One region of the Arthrobacter sp. TmtSoilC79 genome, then DNA from elsewhere that is predicted to be linked to it. Evidence: predicted binding sites of a transcription regulator. Region 1 holds the regulator's gene; the other holds the start of a gene.
What was found. The regulator Rex, encoded in region 1, represses fermentation and respiration genes when NADH is low (regulators of the CRP and FNR family bind a similar motif). The targets are predictions, from matches to a motif close to CTTGTGAANNNNTTCACAAG.

Region 1 (7,879 bases):
ACCTCGCCATGGCGAAGCAGGTGGACAGTTGCTTGGGGCATGTTTACCAGTTTCTCAAAGAAGCGGGGCGATCCGAAATCTTCTACCGCTAGTAGAACTCAAAGTTTTTCCGAAATGTTCCCCGGAGTTGGAATAAAAGATGCATATGCATGTTTATACTGGACACGAAGCTCGGTTGACGTTTCAAGCAATCGACCAGACCGGGCAAGCACGCAGTACCTACCAATCGATATAGGAGCAACACCATGATGACTCTCCCCGCTTCCGTCACCACCGGCACCTGGACCCTCGACGCTTCCCACAGCGAGATCGGCTTCACCGTCCGTCACGCAGGCATCAGCAAGGTCCGCGGCCAGTTCAAGGACGCATCGGCCACCCTCGAGGTCGGCGAAACCCTGGCCGACTCCAAGGTCACCGCCACCATCCAGACCGCCAGCTTCGACTCCGGCGATGTCAACCGCGACGGCCACGTCAAGGGCGAAGACTTCTTCGACGTCGAGAAGTTCCCCGAGATCACCTTCGTTTCCCGCCACGTCAAGGCCAACGGAAACAGCTTCGACCTCGTGGGCGATCTCACAATCAAGGGCGTCACCAAGGAGGTCTCCATCGAAACCGAATTCAACGGCGTAGCAGTGGACCCCTTCGGTAACACCCGCGCCGGCGTCTCCGGCGAAACCACCATCAGCCGCAAGGACTTCGGCCTCACCTGGAACGCAGTCCTCGAAGCCGGTGGCGTCCTGGTCAGCGACAAGGTGGTCATCAACCTGGAACTCGCATTCATCGCACCGGCAGCTGCATAGTCTTCGGGCTTTCCGCACGGTTCCACCACGACGGCGCCACCCACAGTCCCCGCCTTTGGCCGGCTGTGGGTGGCGCCGTTTCGCATATCCGGAAGTCACCCCGCAATTGTTCGGCAAAAAGCCTGTATTCAGCTGCGAGTTGGCTGCGAAGTTCCTATGCAACCTTCAACCTGCGGTCTACAGTGATGCCATGAGTACCCCAGACGAAGCACCACAGCCACAGCAGCCCGGCTCCCAGCCTCCGCAGCCGGGCAATGTTCCTCCTGCGGGTTACCAGCCTCCGCAGGGCTACCAGCCACCCCAGGGTTACCAGCCGCCGTCGCAACCCGGGCAGTATTCACAGCCCAACCAAGGACAGGCCGGCCCACCCCCCGCGGGTCCAGGGCAACCCGGTCCCGGGCAGCCCGGATTCCACTTCGAAATGCCAACCGACGGTCCCCGCAACTTCAACGACGTCATGCCCCAGGGCGGCTTCTCGGGAATGTTCAAGACCCAGGGCCTTCCCACCGAGCTGAAGGTTTCCTACTTCATCTGGGTGATCTCCGGGCTCCTGGGCCTGCTGTTTGGACTCATTGGGTTCTTCGCGATCATCGCCCTCTTCGCGTTCGCCCCCGGAGTTGCCGCGATCCTGCTGATCATCCTCATTCTCTCCCTCGCCGTGGCCGCTGCGCAGGTAATTCTGGCCATGAAGATGAAGGAAGGAAAAGAGTGGGCCCGCCTGGCATTGACCGTCGTGGCCGTCATCTCCTTGCTGCTCACCATCTTCAGTGCCGCCAGCGCCGGAGGGTCCAGTACAGGCCTCGGCAGCAACTGGTTCGGCTTCCTCGTCAGCGCGGTAGCCGTGGTGCTGATGTGGCTCCCCAATTCCCAACTCTGGTTCAAGGCAGTCAAGGGTCACGCATAGCGCTGACGCAACTGCCGTCGTCGTTCGCTGAACGGCTACCTGGAGCAGAAGGCCGCGGTAAATCCTCCGGATCGCCGCGGCCTTCATCATGCGCGGCCTTCATCATGAAGGCGTAAGCCAACATGATGATTTTTGCCGTCCGCTGGAAATACCTGCGTGGGATCACCTTCAGCGTCAGAGCCGGAAGGTACGGTGGAAGCAGAACCACGCTGGGGGCAGGGTCATTTTGCTGATCCCGGCGGCCGCACCAGCAGTCGAACAAGCAAAGGAATGCCATGAGCAACCCTCCGTACCCGCCGTCAAACCCGGGCGATGCCAACCAGCCCCAGCAGCCGGACACCCAGCCCGCCGCTCCGTCCGCGCCCCAATACGGCCAGCAGAGCCCTGCAGCACCGCAGTACGGGCAGCCTTCCGCGCCCCAGTACGGCCAGCAGAGCCCGGCAGCACCGCAGTACGGCCAACAGTCTTCTCCCTATGGCCAGGCTCCTGCCGCACCGCAGTACGGGCAGGACACCAGCTGGCCCAGCCAGCAGCCCGGCCCCACCGCCGTGCCGCCCATGGTCAACTACGCCTTCTGGATGATCATTGCGGCAGGCATTCTCTCCGCGATCAGCTCGCTGCTGCTGGCTACCACCGGTGCTGACGCCTTTATCAACGCCATGAACCAGCAGGCGGGCCAGCAAGGCACTGAGCTTCCCGAAGGGTCCCTGGAAGGCATGCGGGGCGTGATCGGTGTGAGCGCCATCGTCGGAGCAATCGTGGGCCTTGGCCTCTACGCACTGGTCGCTTTCCCCGTCCGCAAGGGCAAGAACTGGGCCAGGATCCTCGGCACCGTCTTCGCGGCGATCTCCGTCCTGGGCCTCACCAGCCTGTTCCAGTTCGGCGCCACCTACGGCATCTTGCAGCTCATCGTGATCCTGCTGGGTGTTGCGGCGATCGTCATGCTGTACCTGCCGGCGTCGGCCCCTTATTTCCGCAAGGCGCAGCCGTTCGGCAACACGTACCAGAACCCCTACGGCCGCTAAAGACGCAGCCTTAGAAAACCCTGCGGGCGCGGACCCGGCGAAGGCTATACAGCGTGGCCCGGTGTCTGCGCCCGTTGTGCGTGATAGGCCAAAATCTGCAGTTCCGTGGCCATATCCACTTTGCGGAGGTTCACGTGCGGAGGGACCTGCAACAGCACCGGCGCGAAGCTGAGGATGCTCCGGATGCCGGCGGCAATGACGCGGTCGCACACAGCCTGTGCCACGGTCGCCGGCAGCGCCAGCACCACCATGTTGGTGTGGGTACGCTCCAGGACCCGCTCAAGTTCGGCGGAGTCACTGACACGCAGCCAGCCAACTTCATTGCCGATCACCATGGGGTCGGCGTCGAAAATAGCTACAACGTCGAAGCCCCGGGACTCGAACCCGCCATACCTGGCCAGGGCTTTGCCGAGGTTACCGGCGCCAACAATGGCGACCTTCCAGTCATGGGTCAGGCCCAGAGCGGCCGCAATGTGGCGGCTAAGGTATTGGACTTCGTAGCCGACACCGCGTGTCCCATAAGACCCCGCGTAGGAAAGGTCCTTGCGGAGCGTGGACGAACTGACCCCTGAGGCCTCCGCCAGCGCCTCCGACGACACCCGCTCCACGCCCTCGGCCAGCAAAGAGTTGAGCGCGCGCAAATAGAGGGTCATCCGGGCCACAGCCGCGGGCGGGATCTGCTTGGCGGCAGGTTCGTTGTCCCCGGTTACAGCTTCCGGGGACGGTTCCAGCGCAGTCACGGTATTCTCCATTGCGTCGCTTTGTTGTTCCACTCTATGACCCCCGGCCGGACTCAACAAAAGCCATTACTTGCGGGTAATCCTGCTTTCAGCCCTCCAGGACCTTCTTCAGGGTGCGCGTAAGCCGGTCCTCGTCGATCTTCCAAAAATCACGTTGGATCCCATCAACCAGCACTACGGGAATCTCCTCGGCAAAGCGTTCCTGCAACCGGGGATCGTCGTCGATCCGTTGTTCAGTCCATTGCACGCCCAGGCTTGTGGTGACACGCTCGACGGCGGCACGCGCCTCCGTGCACAGGTGGCAGTCAGCTTTGGTGAGGAGGACGACGTCGGGAATAGCCATGCCTCAAAGGTACCGTCCAACCGTCTCCCACATCCCCCACCCACCGGACGCACCCTCTCTCACATCCCCCACCTTCAAGCGGTTCACCCGTGCGCCCCCAACGCGGTTCCCGGCGATTGACTAGACTCAAGACATGCCCGAGGAGAAGAACGCCGCCGTGGTCGCAGATGCCTTGGTGCAGAAGCACACTGTGCAGAAGGACGCCGTGCAGAAGCGCACGGGCGAAGCCGCCTTCTTCGACGTCGACAACACTTTGATGAAGGGTGCAAGCCTCTTCCACGTTGCCCGCAAAATGTACGAACGTAAGGCCTTCACACTTTCGCAAGCGGCTGGATTCGCGTGGAAGCAGTTCAAGTTCGTCATGCGGGGCGAGAACATGGAAGACGTCCACTCTGTCCGCGACTCCGCGCTTACCCTTGCTGCCGGCATCACTGTTGATGACATCAAGGCCCTGGGCGAAGAGGTCTACGACGAAATGATCGAGTCGCGGATCTGGCCGGGGACCAAGGCACTCGCGGAACAGCACCTCAGGGTTGGACGCAAGGTCTGGCTCGTCACGGCTACACCCATAGAGGTAGCCACGGTCATTTCCACCCGGCTCGGACTGACCGGCGCCCTTGGCACCGTGGGTGAAGTGGAAGACGGCATGTACACGGGAAAACTCGTGGGCGACATTCTTCACGGGCCTGCAAAGGCAGTGGCGGTCCAGATTGTGGCCGATAGGGAAGGCCTGGATCTGGATCACTGCTGGGCCTACAGCGATTCCGCCAACGATATCCCTTTGCTCACCATGGTGGGGCACCCAGTCGTGATCAACCCGGATGCAAAGCTGCGCCGGCATGCTCGTGAGAACAACTGGCCGGTGTACGACTTTCGTTCCGGCCGTCGCGCGGCAACCTTGGGGCTGAAAGCCGCAACGGTGGGCGGGGCGGTCTACGGCCTCTGGCGCGGATTTTCACGGTTCCGCGGCCCCCGCATCTGACCTTCTCTCACATCCCCTGCCCCAAACCCAAACGCTCGCTCACATCCCCCGGGCCACAACCCAAACGCTCGCTCACATCCCCCGGGCCACAACCCAAACGCTCGCTCACATCCCCCGGGCCACAACCCAAACGCTCACTCACATCCCCCGCCCCCAAACCCAAACGCTCACTCACATCCCCCGGGCCACAACCCAAACGCTCACTCACATCCCCCGGGCCACAACCCAAACGCTCACTCACATCCCCCGGGCCACAACCCAAACGCTCACTCACATCCCCCGGGCCACAACCCAAACGCTCACTCACATCCCCCGGGCCACAACCCAAACGCTCACTCACATCCCCCGGGCCACAACCCAAACGCTCGCTCACATCCCCCGGGCCACAACCCAAACGCTCGCTCACATCCCCCGGAGGCCCCAACGAGCCTGTGGATAACTTCCGATGACACAAGCGTTTCTGGGCAAGAATGCCAAGTATGCAGAATGTCATGCCTCTTCCGGCTCACCTCACCAACGCACCATTCACGCTCGAAGAAGCGAAGACGGCAGGTCTGGGGCTAAGAAACCTCTGGAACCGCACCACGGTCGATGGGGTCAGCCGTGGCATTTACCGGCCATCGGATTGGAATTTTGAGCTGTCAGCCGCCGCTAGAACGCTGTCAGCGGTAAGTCCTGGCGCTTGGATTTCCCATGTAACGGCAGCGAGGTTGCAAGGTGCGTGTCTTCCGCCGTGGTTGTCGGACTCCAATGAGCTGCACCTCAGCAAGCCGAGGCAGCTGCCATCTGTGCGGCGCAAGGGAGTGATCGGACATACTGTGGTTGCCTTTGATGACGAAATCGAGTGCGTCGAAGGCATCTGGATGAGTACTCGGTCCCGGACTTGGTTGGATCTGGCAAGGCGCCTGCCGGTCCGCGATCTCATCTGCATGGGCGACGAACTCATCCGCAGGCCCAGACCGGAATTCGAAGAACGAGACACGCCTTTCACCACCCTGGAGGCTCTTCGACAGTTGGTGGACAGACACAAGAACCTGCAGGGCGTTGTCCGCGCAAGGGAAGCTTTGGACCTGATGCGTGTCGGGGCGGATTCTGCGTCCGAGTCGTTGCTTCGCTTGGCGATGCTGGACGCCGGCATTCCCGAACCCGAGCTCCAAGTGCAGCTCCGCCCTAACGACCCGTTCTCGCCGTCTGCAGACTTGGGCTTCCGTGATCGTCGGATAGCAATACAGTACGACGGCGGTCATCACCTTGGGCGGGAACAGATGTTCAGCGATCGGAGACGCGACAAGGCGTTCGAGGCAGCGGGCTGGACCGTCCTCAAATTCGGGAAAGACGATTTGGCGGACAACTTTACGTCCGCCACTCGGCAGATTAAGGGCGCTCTACGATCAGCATGGCAGGATCCCGCGGTTGCTTCGGGCTTTTCCCCGGGGATGTGAGAGAAGGATCGGCCCAAACCCCGGGGGATGTGAGAGAAGGACCGGCCCAAACCCGGGGGGATGTGAGAGAAGGATCGGCCCAAACCCCGGGGGATGTGAGAGAAGGACCGGCCCAAACCTGGGGGGACGTGAGAGAAGGATCGGCCCAAACCCCGGGGGATGTGAGAGACCGTCTGGCCCAAACCCCGCGGACGTGAGAGAGCGTCTGGCCCAAACCCCGGGGGACGTGAGAGAAGGACCGGCCCAACCCCGGGGGACATGAGAGACCGTCCGGCCCAAACCCCGGGCGACGTGAGAGACCGTCCGGCCAACCCCAGGGGACATGAGAGAAGGTCCGGATGCAAAAATGCCCGCCACCTCGAAAGGCAGCGGGCATTCACGCTTGATGAAGTATCTCTACTTCTTATTGCGGCGCTGGTGGCGGGTCTTGCGAAGCAGCTTGCGGTGCTTCTTCTTGGCCATACGCTTGCGGCGCTTCTTAATAACTGAACCCACGAAAGTTCCTTACAAACTAGAAGTTCCTGTCTGTTGGAACAGATCCGCGGAAGCAGACAAGTACAACTGACAGATTCTTACATTGACGTAAAACGTTCCTTAACAGAGTACCGCTTCAAAGGGGCACCCTGTGACCACGGTCCGCTGGACGGACCGGGAGGCCTCAGGCGGTCTCGGATTGTCCGTCCACCACTGCACCCTTAAGGTACTGGGCGACGGCCTCTTCAGGAACCCGGAAGGAACGGCCGAACCTGACGGCGGGCATTTCCCCTGAGTGGACCAGGCGGTACACGGTCATTTTGGAAACACGCAGGACGTCGGCCACTTCGGCCACCGTCATGAAACGCGCATTCGAGAAGTTAGTCTCTGCGGACATTTCCCATATTCCTTTGCTCTCAGACAGTAGGACACCCCCAGTAGAACGGTGTGCCGATGCTGAGCCATCCAACAACCATGTGCTAGATACTCTAGAGGCTGATGGGGCCAATGTGAAAGCATTTCCGCAAAGTGGGACCACACTCCCTCCGCTTGCCCTGCCCCCACCCCTCACCCGCAGCGCCCGATTCGTGGGCTCGCTGCCGGGAGTGCCGGGCGCACGGCATGTTGCGCAGCGAAGCCACGAAACGGAGCCGGCCCAACCTACCGCCGCGCCGGGGATGCTACAGGGCAACCACCGCGCGGCGCTTCCGGGCCGAAGCCGCGAGCTGCTCCAGCACCGACGCCGTGACATCCCACTCCATGCAGGCATCCGTGACGCTCTGCCCGTATACGAGTTCCTGCTCCCCGGCCAGTTGCTTGGCGGTGTCGAGGTTCTGGGCTCCGCCTACCAGGAAGCTCTCCAACATGACGCCGGCGATGGGCGAGGTCTCCCCTGCCTCCAGCTGCGCACCGATTTCCAGGGCTACCTCTGCCTGGCGGTGGTGGCTCTTGCCGCTGTTGGCGTGGCTTGCGTCCACGATCAGGCGCGGGTTCAGCCCCTTGGAGGCGAGTTTGGCGGAAGCAGCGGCAACATCGTCCACTGAGTAGTTAGGCCCCTTGCGGCCACCGCGCAGGATGACGTGGGTGTCCGGGTTGCCGGAGGTTGCCACGAGAGCCGCGCGGCCGGCGTCGTCGATTCCCAGGAAGGCCTGCTCCGCGGCAGAGGCGCC
Region 2 (7,879 bases), 950 kb from region 1:
TTGTGGTCCAGGAGGTCGCGGGTTCAACCCCCGTAGCTCACCCCACCGAGATTGGCTGCAGAGCCGGTTTCCACAAAGGCCGCACCGGTTATCCGGTGCGGCCTTTGCTTTTAACTTCAGGCGCACCTGTACCGCCCTGAACCTCAGTGATCGATAAGGAAGACCTGACATGACCGTCCTGCCAGTCACCATTTGGGGCGAACCCGTATTGCATCGCCGGGCCAGCGAAGTGGAGGTTTTCGACGACGAACTCCGCGCGCTCATCGCGGACATGTTCGAAACCAACGACGCCGCCAACGGCGTGGGTCTCGCAGCCCCCCAGATTGGCGTAGGCAAGCGACTGTTCGTCTACAAGTACGCCAATGATGACGACGTTCCCGAACAGGGCGTGGTGGTCAACCCCGTCCTTACCCTCTCGAAGGTTTCTGGGGCTCTTCCCGATCCTGATGAGCACGTGGAGGGTTGCTTGTCCTTCCCGGGTGAGTACTACCCGCTGCAGCGGGCTGAGTGGACGCGCGTCCAGGGCTTCGATGGTGATGGCAACCCGGTGGACTTTGAAGCGACCGGCTGGTTCGCCAGGATCCTGCAGCACGAGTACGACCATCTGGACGGCAAGCTGTACGTCAACCGGCTGGTGGACAGGTACTCAAAGAAGGCCCTCAAGCAAGCGAAGAAGCACGGCTGGGGCGTTCCGGGATTGACCTGGATGCCTGGCGTCGATCCCGACCCCTTCGGACACTAAGCCATGGCTTCAACAACGCACGCTGAGCTGTTCGAACTCCTGGACATTACCGGCGAAGACGCCGAAGAATGCACTGCCCTGTTGGCAACCCAACCCAGTGAAGCGGTGCTGTTCGCCGTGGCCGCCATGGAAGAGCGGCTTGGCACCTTCCCGCTGGACAGCATCAAGGCCGATAACGCCAGTGAGACAGTTTGGATCGAAGCCCTGCTCCGCTTCTCCCCCACTGTCCACAATTATCATCTGGGCCTGGGTATCAGTCCGGAGGCATCGGCAGCATCATTGGCCGACGTAGGACTGCAACTGCGGATTAACCGCCGCGTCCACGGCCACTTCGGCCTCGACACGTGGGCCTGGCTGACTCTGCACATGGCCGGGAATCTGTTCAGGCTTGGACGGCTGCAGTTCCATTTGGTCCGCAGTTCGGAGGAACCAAACCACTCGGGCGCGCCTACGGCGGATCAAGGCTGGGTGCTCGGCGTGCACATTCCCGAGGACGGCGGACTCTCCCCCGCACTGGTGGATGCAAGCCTTGCCGAGGCAAAATTATTCTTCCCCAGGTACTTCCCTGATAAACCTGCATCAGCAGCAACGTGTGATTCCTGGATGCTGGATCCTTACCTTGCCGAGCGACTCCCGGGCAGCAACATTGCCTCCTTCGCGCGGCGCTTCACGGTGGACCGGTGCTCTGATGCCCCCACCGACGCCGTCTATTTCACCTTCCGGCAGCGCGGACTCCAGGACTTGGACAAGCTCCCCAGGGACACCTCACTTCAGCGGGTGGTCCTTGAAAGAATCGACGACGGCGGCACCTGGCAGTTGGGGCACGGTCACCTCGAGCTGTAGATCGTCTGTTGACCCGGGCAGGAGGAGAGAACGCCTTTCATGGCGTCCTTCTCAGCCTGGGTCACCCAGAGCTTATAAGCGGTCTTCACGGAAATTTGCCGGGCTACATAGTGGCAGCGGAAGTTCTTGTTCGCCGGCAGCCAGGTCGCGGCATCGCCTGCGCCCTTCTTGACGTTCGCCGGCCCGTCCGCCGCAATCAGGTTCAAGGGATCATTGGCCAATATCCGGCGTTGCTGCAGGGTCAGCTGCTGTGCACCTTTTTGCCAGGCGTCAGCCAGCGCAACCACATGGTCTATTTGGACGGACGAACTGGTGTCCTGTCCTCGTCGGAAGGTAACCTGTGCGCCGGTGTAGGGTTCGTGGAACGTGCCGGCGGCCACCTTGCAGGAAGATCCCTCGGTGAACTCGACCGCAGAGAGATCACGCCGCAGGATGTCGTTCCTGGTATCGCATCCATTTCTGTCGGCATCGGCCCAGGCCTGTCCGAAAGCTGCCCGATCGTAGTTGGACTGGGGAGCCCGGCCCTTGACCGGAAGTCGATCCAAGGCCTCAGCGGCGTCCCCTGCAGCCACCGGTGCGGCTCCTTGTACGGGCTTCATCCAGAGGGGGTTGTAGACGGGAGCTTCACTGGGTCCCGCCAGCGACGGACTTGCGGCGTCAAATTGGCCCGTGCTGAAGAACCAGGAGAGTCCGCCCACGACGGTGACGGCAGCCAGCGCAAGGATTGTCCATGCTTGCCGGGATCTGCGGCGGGCGCGCTTGTAGGCGGACCAGGTGATACTCAAGGGACTCCATCCAGTGGGGGCAGGCAGGTCCTACGAGCGTAGGACAAGGCCCCGACAGAAAGAGCCGGTATCCACAGTGTGTAGGAGAAGTCACACCGTGAGGGCTGAATTCCGGGTTTATTGCTCGCGCATCACGCGCTGCAAATCCTCTGTTGCTACAGCGAGGAGTCCGCGCAGTTGCTCAACCCGTTGGTCCGGGACGTCACCGGAGGCATTGGCTGCGACAGCCTGATCCAGGAGTTTTTGGGCTTGTTTGTGATTGGCGCGGGCCACATCAAGCGCATGTTCCAGTGTGGTTTCGTGCTCCAAAGTCGATTCGTTTTCCATGAACCCATTTTGGTCAGGTTTCCCGGCCGATGCCAGTGACACAGCCGGGAAACCCGTGAATACTTCCGGAGTGCCTAGGCGCCGGCCGCTTCGAGAACCGCGATCGGAGCCACAACGTCGCGCGCCGGGAACGACGGCGGGTTGACGCCTGCCATCTCCTCCATGACGCGGACTACCTGGCAGGAGTACCCGAACTCGTTGTCGTACCAAACGTAGAGAACAAGGTTCTTGTCGTTGGAGATCGTGGCGAGTCCGTCGACAATGCCGGCGCGGCGTGATCCGACGAAGTCCGTGGAGACAACATCGGGAGAATCGATGTAGTCGATCTGCTTACGCAAATCCGAGTGCAGGGACATCTCGCGGAGGAAGTCGTTGACCTCATCGCGCGTGGTGCCCTTTTCAAGGTTCAGGTTCAGGATGGCCATGGAGACATCCGGCGTGGGAACGCGGATGGCATTGCCGGTCAGCTTGCCCTGAAGTTCCGGGAGAGCCTTGGCGACGGCCTTGGCAGCACCGGTTTCGGTGATGACCATGTTCAGCGCAGCGGAACGTCCACGACGATCGCCCTTGTGGAAGTTGTCGATCAGGTTCTGGTCATTGGTGAACGAGTGCACGGTTTCGACGTGTCCGTGGATGATGCCGAACTTATCGTTGATGGCCTTCAGCACCGGGGTGATGGCGTTGGTGGTGCAGGAAGCAGCGGTGACGATCTTGTCGTCGTCCGCGATATCCCGGTGGTTGATGCCGTGGACGATGTTCTTGAGGTCGCCCTTGCCCGGTGCGGTGAGCAGGACGCGGGCAGCACCCTTGCTTTGCAGGTGCTGGGACAGGCCCTCAGCGTCACGCCAGCGGCCAGTGTTGTCCACCACCAGGGCGTCCTTGATGCCGTAGGCCGTGTAGTCAACCGTGGCGGGGTTGTCCGAGTAGATGACCTGGACCTGCACGCCGTTGGCGGTGATGGTGTTGGCTTCCTCGTCAACGCGGATGGTGCCCTCGAAGGATCCGTGGACGGAATCGCGGCGCAGCAGGCTGGCGCGCTTGACGAGGTCATTCTCCGCACCCTTGCGTACGACAATCGCGCGGAGCCGCAGGCCGTGTCCGCCACCGGCTTTTTCAATAAGGATGCGGGCCAGGAGGCGGCCGATGCGGCCAAAGCCGTAGAGCACGACGTCGGTGCTGGTGCGGTCGTCAGCGCCGCGCTTGCCCACGATCTCTGCAAGCTCTGCACGCAGGTACTCATCCAGGGAGGCGCCATTGCCTTCTGCCCGGAACTTCTCGGTCAATCGTGCAATATCAATGGCTGCCGCGCCGAGTTCCAGCTCCGACAGGGCGTTCAGCAGGGGTGCGGTCTCTTCGAGCAGGAGCTCGTGGTTGCTCATCCGGCGGGCGAAACGGTGCGCCTTAAGGATGTTCATGGTGGACTTGTTGATCAGGCTGCGGCCGTGAATGCTGGTGACCACGTTGTTTTCCCGGTACAACCGGCCGATCACCGGAATCATGGCCTCGGCGAGGGCCTCCCGGCCCATCCACTTATCAAGACAAGAATCTGACGTCTGGCTCACAGAACTACCTTCCTTGGGTCAACCACATACGTCCTCGTATGCAGATGGCAGCGGCCGCCCGGAGTAGTCCTGCGGCACATGCGCCGGCGGGCTTCGGTCCACCCACAGCGCCTTGAACGAGAGCAAAGAAAATCCGCCGGCTGCGAACGCAGTCCCGGCGGCAGAACATCTACGTTCAGTAACCATTCTAGGGCTGAAGGCGGGAGCGTAGGCCGCCCGGAGGCGTGAAATCACTCACACGCCGCTATTGTGGCGGTCATAAATGGATGGGTCGACCGATACGCCGGGTTCTGTCATCCCCTTCCGTTACCGGAAAAGGAGTGGCGGCCATCCATCTACGAACGCCGTTGCCGACGCCCTCCAGCAGCCTACCCGGACACTCGGGCGGGCAGCCCTCAAACGTGTCCTGTCTGGCCTTGCTCCGGGTGGGGTTTACCTAGCCTCCCCGGTCACCCAGGGAGCTGGTGGTCTCTTACACCACCGTTTCACCCTTACCTGCTGCCGCACGATGAAAACATCGCGCAGCGCAGGCGGTCTGTTCTCTGTGGCACTGGCCTGCGGGTTACCCCGAGTGGGCGTTACCCACCACCCTGCCCTGCGGAGCCCGGACGTTCCTCGAGCCACTTTCGTGACGCGCGACCGCCTGGTCGACCCATCCGCCGTCCAGTCTACCGGCGTTGGGACCGGCCGAAGTCCGGCGGTAATATCGGCTGGTGCTGATTCTGCTTCCGCCTTCCGAAGGCAAGACCCCCGCTGCCAAAGGTCCCGCCATCGAGTGGGAGTCCCTCAGTTTTCCGGAGCTGAATCCTTACCGGGCAAAAGTCCTTGAGGCCCTGGGTACAGTCAGCGCGCACGAGGACGCACTCGCTTTGCTGGGCGTCGGCGCCTCGCTGCGTGACGACGTCGAACGTAATACCCGGCTCAACGCGGAACCGGCAGCGCCGGCGCACCAGGTCTATTCGGGTGTTCTTTACGACGCCTTGGGCTATAACAGCATGACTCCCACGCAGCGGCGCAAGGCCACCGAATCCATCCTGGTGGTCTCAGCCCTGTGGGGCGCCATCGGCTTTGGCGACCACGTGCCCGCCTATCGGCTGTCCATGGGAACGGCACTGCCCGACGTCGGACGCCTCGCCTCATTTTGGAAGCCGCAACTGAACGCTGCACTCGCCACGCGCAGCGAAGGGGAACTCCTGGTCGATTGCCGTTCCAGCACCTACGCCGCGGCCTGGGCTCCCCCGGCGGCGCAGACCGTCAATGTCAATGTCTTCAATGAGGCAAACGGCAAGCGCACCGTGGTCAGCCACTTTGCCAAGCACACACGCGGTGAGTTGGCACGGCACCTCTTGACCAGGCGCGGCAAAGCCCCGTCAACTCCAGGTCAGCTCCTGAAGGCTGCCGGCGAAGTGTGGACTGCGGAACTGGTTGAGGGCACGGCCCGCAAGCCCCACGCGCTGAACATCATCCTGACCTAGCCGGGCATGGGCCGGGAAAGGTGGGGCCCGGTCAGTTCCACTCGGCCGAACGGACCAGGATGACCCCTGAGTCCGGGCAAAAAACGATCTCGTCCTCGGCTGCGGCCTTGACCTCGGCAAGGTCGCCGGGGCTGAGCATCATGCCCGAGCCCTCGGACTTGCCGTGGAACAGGCGCGCAGCACCGACGCCACGCTTGGCAATGGTCTTCTCGTACACTGCCAGCAGTCCGGCATCGAGGGTGTCGGCGAACGCTGCGCGCTGGCCCCGAACCACGGTTTCTTCAGCTGCAATCTCGGCAATGGCTTCATCCAGCTCAGCGCGGATGCTGCCGAAGGAGCCCTGGATGTCATCGACAATCGACTGCTGGGCGGCCTGACGCTCACGCAGCGTGTCCAGCCGCTCCAGGATCTCAAGTTCAACGTCCTCAAGGTCCGAGCGGCGCTTGTTCAGCGAGGCGATGTCATTTTGAAGTGCCACCAGGTCCTTGGACAGTCCCGTGCCACTGTTAAGCCGCGTTTCGTCACGTTCGATCCGGGTGGCAACCTGCTCCACGTCCGCCTCCGCACGCCGAAGCTCAGCCTCGGCGTCATGGACAGCCACCTTTGCCGCGCCGAGTTCACCATTGGCAACGGTCAGCGCATCCGTGAGGTCCTTGATCCGGGGATCGGTTTCAAAGACCCGCCGACGACCGGCCAGCGATTTAAGCTTGGCATCCAGCCCCTGCAGTTCAAGCAATTTCAGTTGTTCTGCCGGTGCTGCTTTCGCCACGCTTACCTCCGCTTGTCGCTGCCGGGCCTGGGGATCAGTTCCGGCCGGATCAACCCCGTTCTGTTGGGGCTGCCCGTATCCTTCTAGACTCTAGTCCCCGCCGGGAGTGAGTATGAAGTCCCAAGGATCGCTGTTGGTGCTGCTGACGCGGATTTCGACGTCGTAGCCTTGGTCCGCTAGGACGTTTCCCAGCGCTTCGGCTGCGGCGGGCAGCCAAAGCCATTCGCTGGCAAAATGCGAAACGTCAATCAGGTAGGGGCGCCCGTTGCTTGCTCCCTCACGGGCTTCCGAGGCCGGATGGTGGCGCATGTCCGCGGTGACATACACGTCGGCGTTGCTGGCACGCACCGCGTCGAACAGGCTGTCTCCGGCCCCACCGCACACTGCGACCCGCCGGACCAGTCCGTCCTTGTCCCCGGCAACGCGGACACCACCGGCCACTGCCGGAAGCATTTCGAAGACCCTCGCCGCAAAGTCGCCGAGGGTGGCGAGTTCCGGCAGGTCGCCCACCCGGCCTATGCCTTCTTCAGGCAAGCCGTTGGCAGCGGGTGTCAGCGGGGACACGTTCTCAAGTCCAAAAGCGTCGGCAAGGACGTCCGAAACTCCTCCGACGGCGGAATCCCCGTTGGTATGGACGGTCAGGAGTCCGGTCCCGGCCTCGATCAACCGGTGGACCGCCAGGCCCTTTGCCGAGGTGGCGGCTACCGAATTCACCCCTTTAAGGAGCAGCGGATGGTGGGTAATCAACAACCCGGCGCCCCACTCAATGGCTTCATCAATAACATCCAACGTGGGGTCCACCGCAAAAAGGACCTTGGTAACGGGAACGTTGGGGCGCCCTACCACCAAGCCCACTTCGTCCCAGTCCTCCGCCAATGACTCAGGCCAGAGTTCCTCAACCGCCAGTAAGACCTGGCCTAGCGTGGGATCACCGCTGGCGGCACCTGTCTGGTCCTCTTCAACTGTTTGGTCATCGTCGACCGAATCCGCATCAGAAATGCCGGTGTTTACTGCTTCCATGCTCTTATTCTTCCCTACTTCGGACCTCCGACGGCGGATGAGGTGGTCCGCTCGCCCGAAGTACCTGCCAGGTGCCGTAATTCTCCCGTAAGGTGAAGCGGGAATCATCAAGCCCTCCCATCCATTGAAGAGAACATGAAAACTTTCGTACTTGGCGGTGGCTGCTTCTGGTGCCTGGACGCCGTTTACCAGAAAACCCGCGGTGTCAGCTCGGTTGTCTCGGGCTACACAGGCGGCCATGTCCGCAACCCCGACTACTACCAGGTCTGTTCCGGAACTACGGGGCATGCCGAAGTGGTGGCAGTAACGTTCGACGAGACCATAGTTCCGCAAGAGGTCATCCTGGACATGTTCTT

Region 2: AC6JA3_RS09185 (glyceraldehyde-3-phosphate dehydrogenase) is a predicted target of Rex. The motif match lies at 4,481-4,500, and genes of this name have one in related genera.

Annotation. Positions count from the first base shown of each region.
Region 1 is NZ_AP046051.1:1,028,669-1,036,547, reverse strand. Features, by position in the region: gene AC6JA3_RS04895 (histidine phosphatase family protein) at 1-41, opposite strand, end outside; gene AC6JA3_RS04890 (YceI family protein) at 249-800, shown strand; gene AC6JA3_RS04885 (hypothetical protein) at 991-1,704, shown strand; gene AC6JA3_RS04880 (hypothetical protein) at 1,980-2,729, shown strand; gene AC6JA3_RS04875 (redox-sensing transcriptional repressor Rex) at 2,774-3,481, opposite strand; gene AC6JA3_RS04870 (glutaredoxin family protein) at 3,558-3,812, opposite strand; gene AC6JA3_RS04865 (HAD family hydrolase) at 3,946-4,794, shown strand; gene AC6JA3_RS04860 (endonuclease domain-containing protein) at 5,598-6,236, shown strand; gene AC6JA3_RS04855 (30S ribosomal protein bS22) at 6,633-6,731, opposite strand; gene AC6JA3_RS04850 (helix-turn-helix domain-containing protein) at 6,895-7,107, opposite strand; gene AC6JA3_RS04845 (3-deoxy-7-phosphoheptulonate synthase) at 7,391-7,879, opposite strand, start outside.
Region 2 is NZ_AP046051.1:1,976,198-1,984,076, reverse strand. Features, by position in the region: tRNA gene AC6JA3_RS09210 (tRNA-His) at 1-45, shown strand, start outside; gene def (peptide deformylase) at 170-742, shown strand; gene AC6JA3_RS09200 (acyltransferase domain-containing protein) at 746-1,585, shown strand; gene AC6JA3_RS09195 (HNH endonuclease family protein) at 1,570-2,370, opposite strand; gene AC6JA3_RS09190 (hypothetical protein) at 2,488-2,697, opposite strand; gene AC6JA3_RS09185 (glyceraldehyde-3-phosphate dehydrogenase) at 2,772-4,259, opposite strand; RNA gene rnpB (RNase P RNA component class A) at 4,523-4,914, opposite strand; gene AC6JA3_RS09175 (YaaA family protein) at 4,973-5,734, shown strand; gene AC6JA3_RS09170 (zinc ribbon domain-containing protein) at 5,766-6,503, opposite strand; gene AC6JA3_RS09165 (Nif3-like dinuclear metal center hexameric protein) at 6,594-7,523, opposite strand; gene msrA (peptide-methionine (S)-S-oxide reductase MsrA) at 7,659-7,879, shown strand, end outside.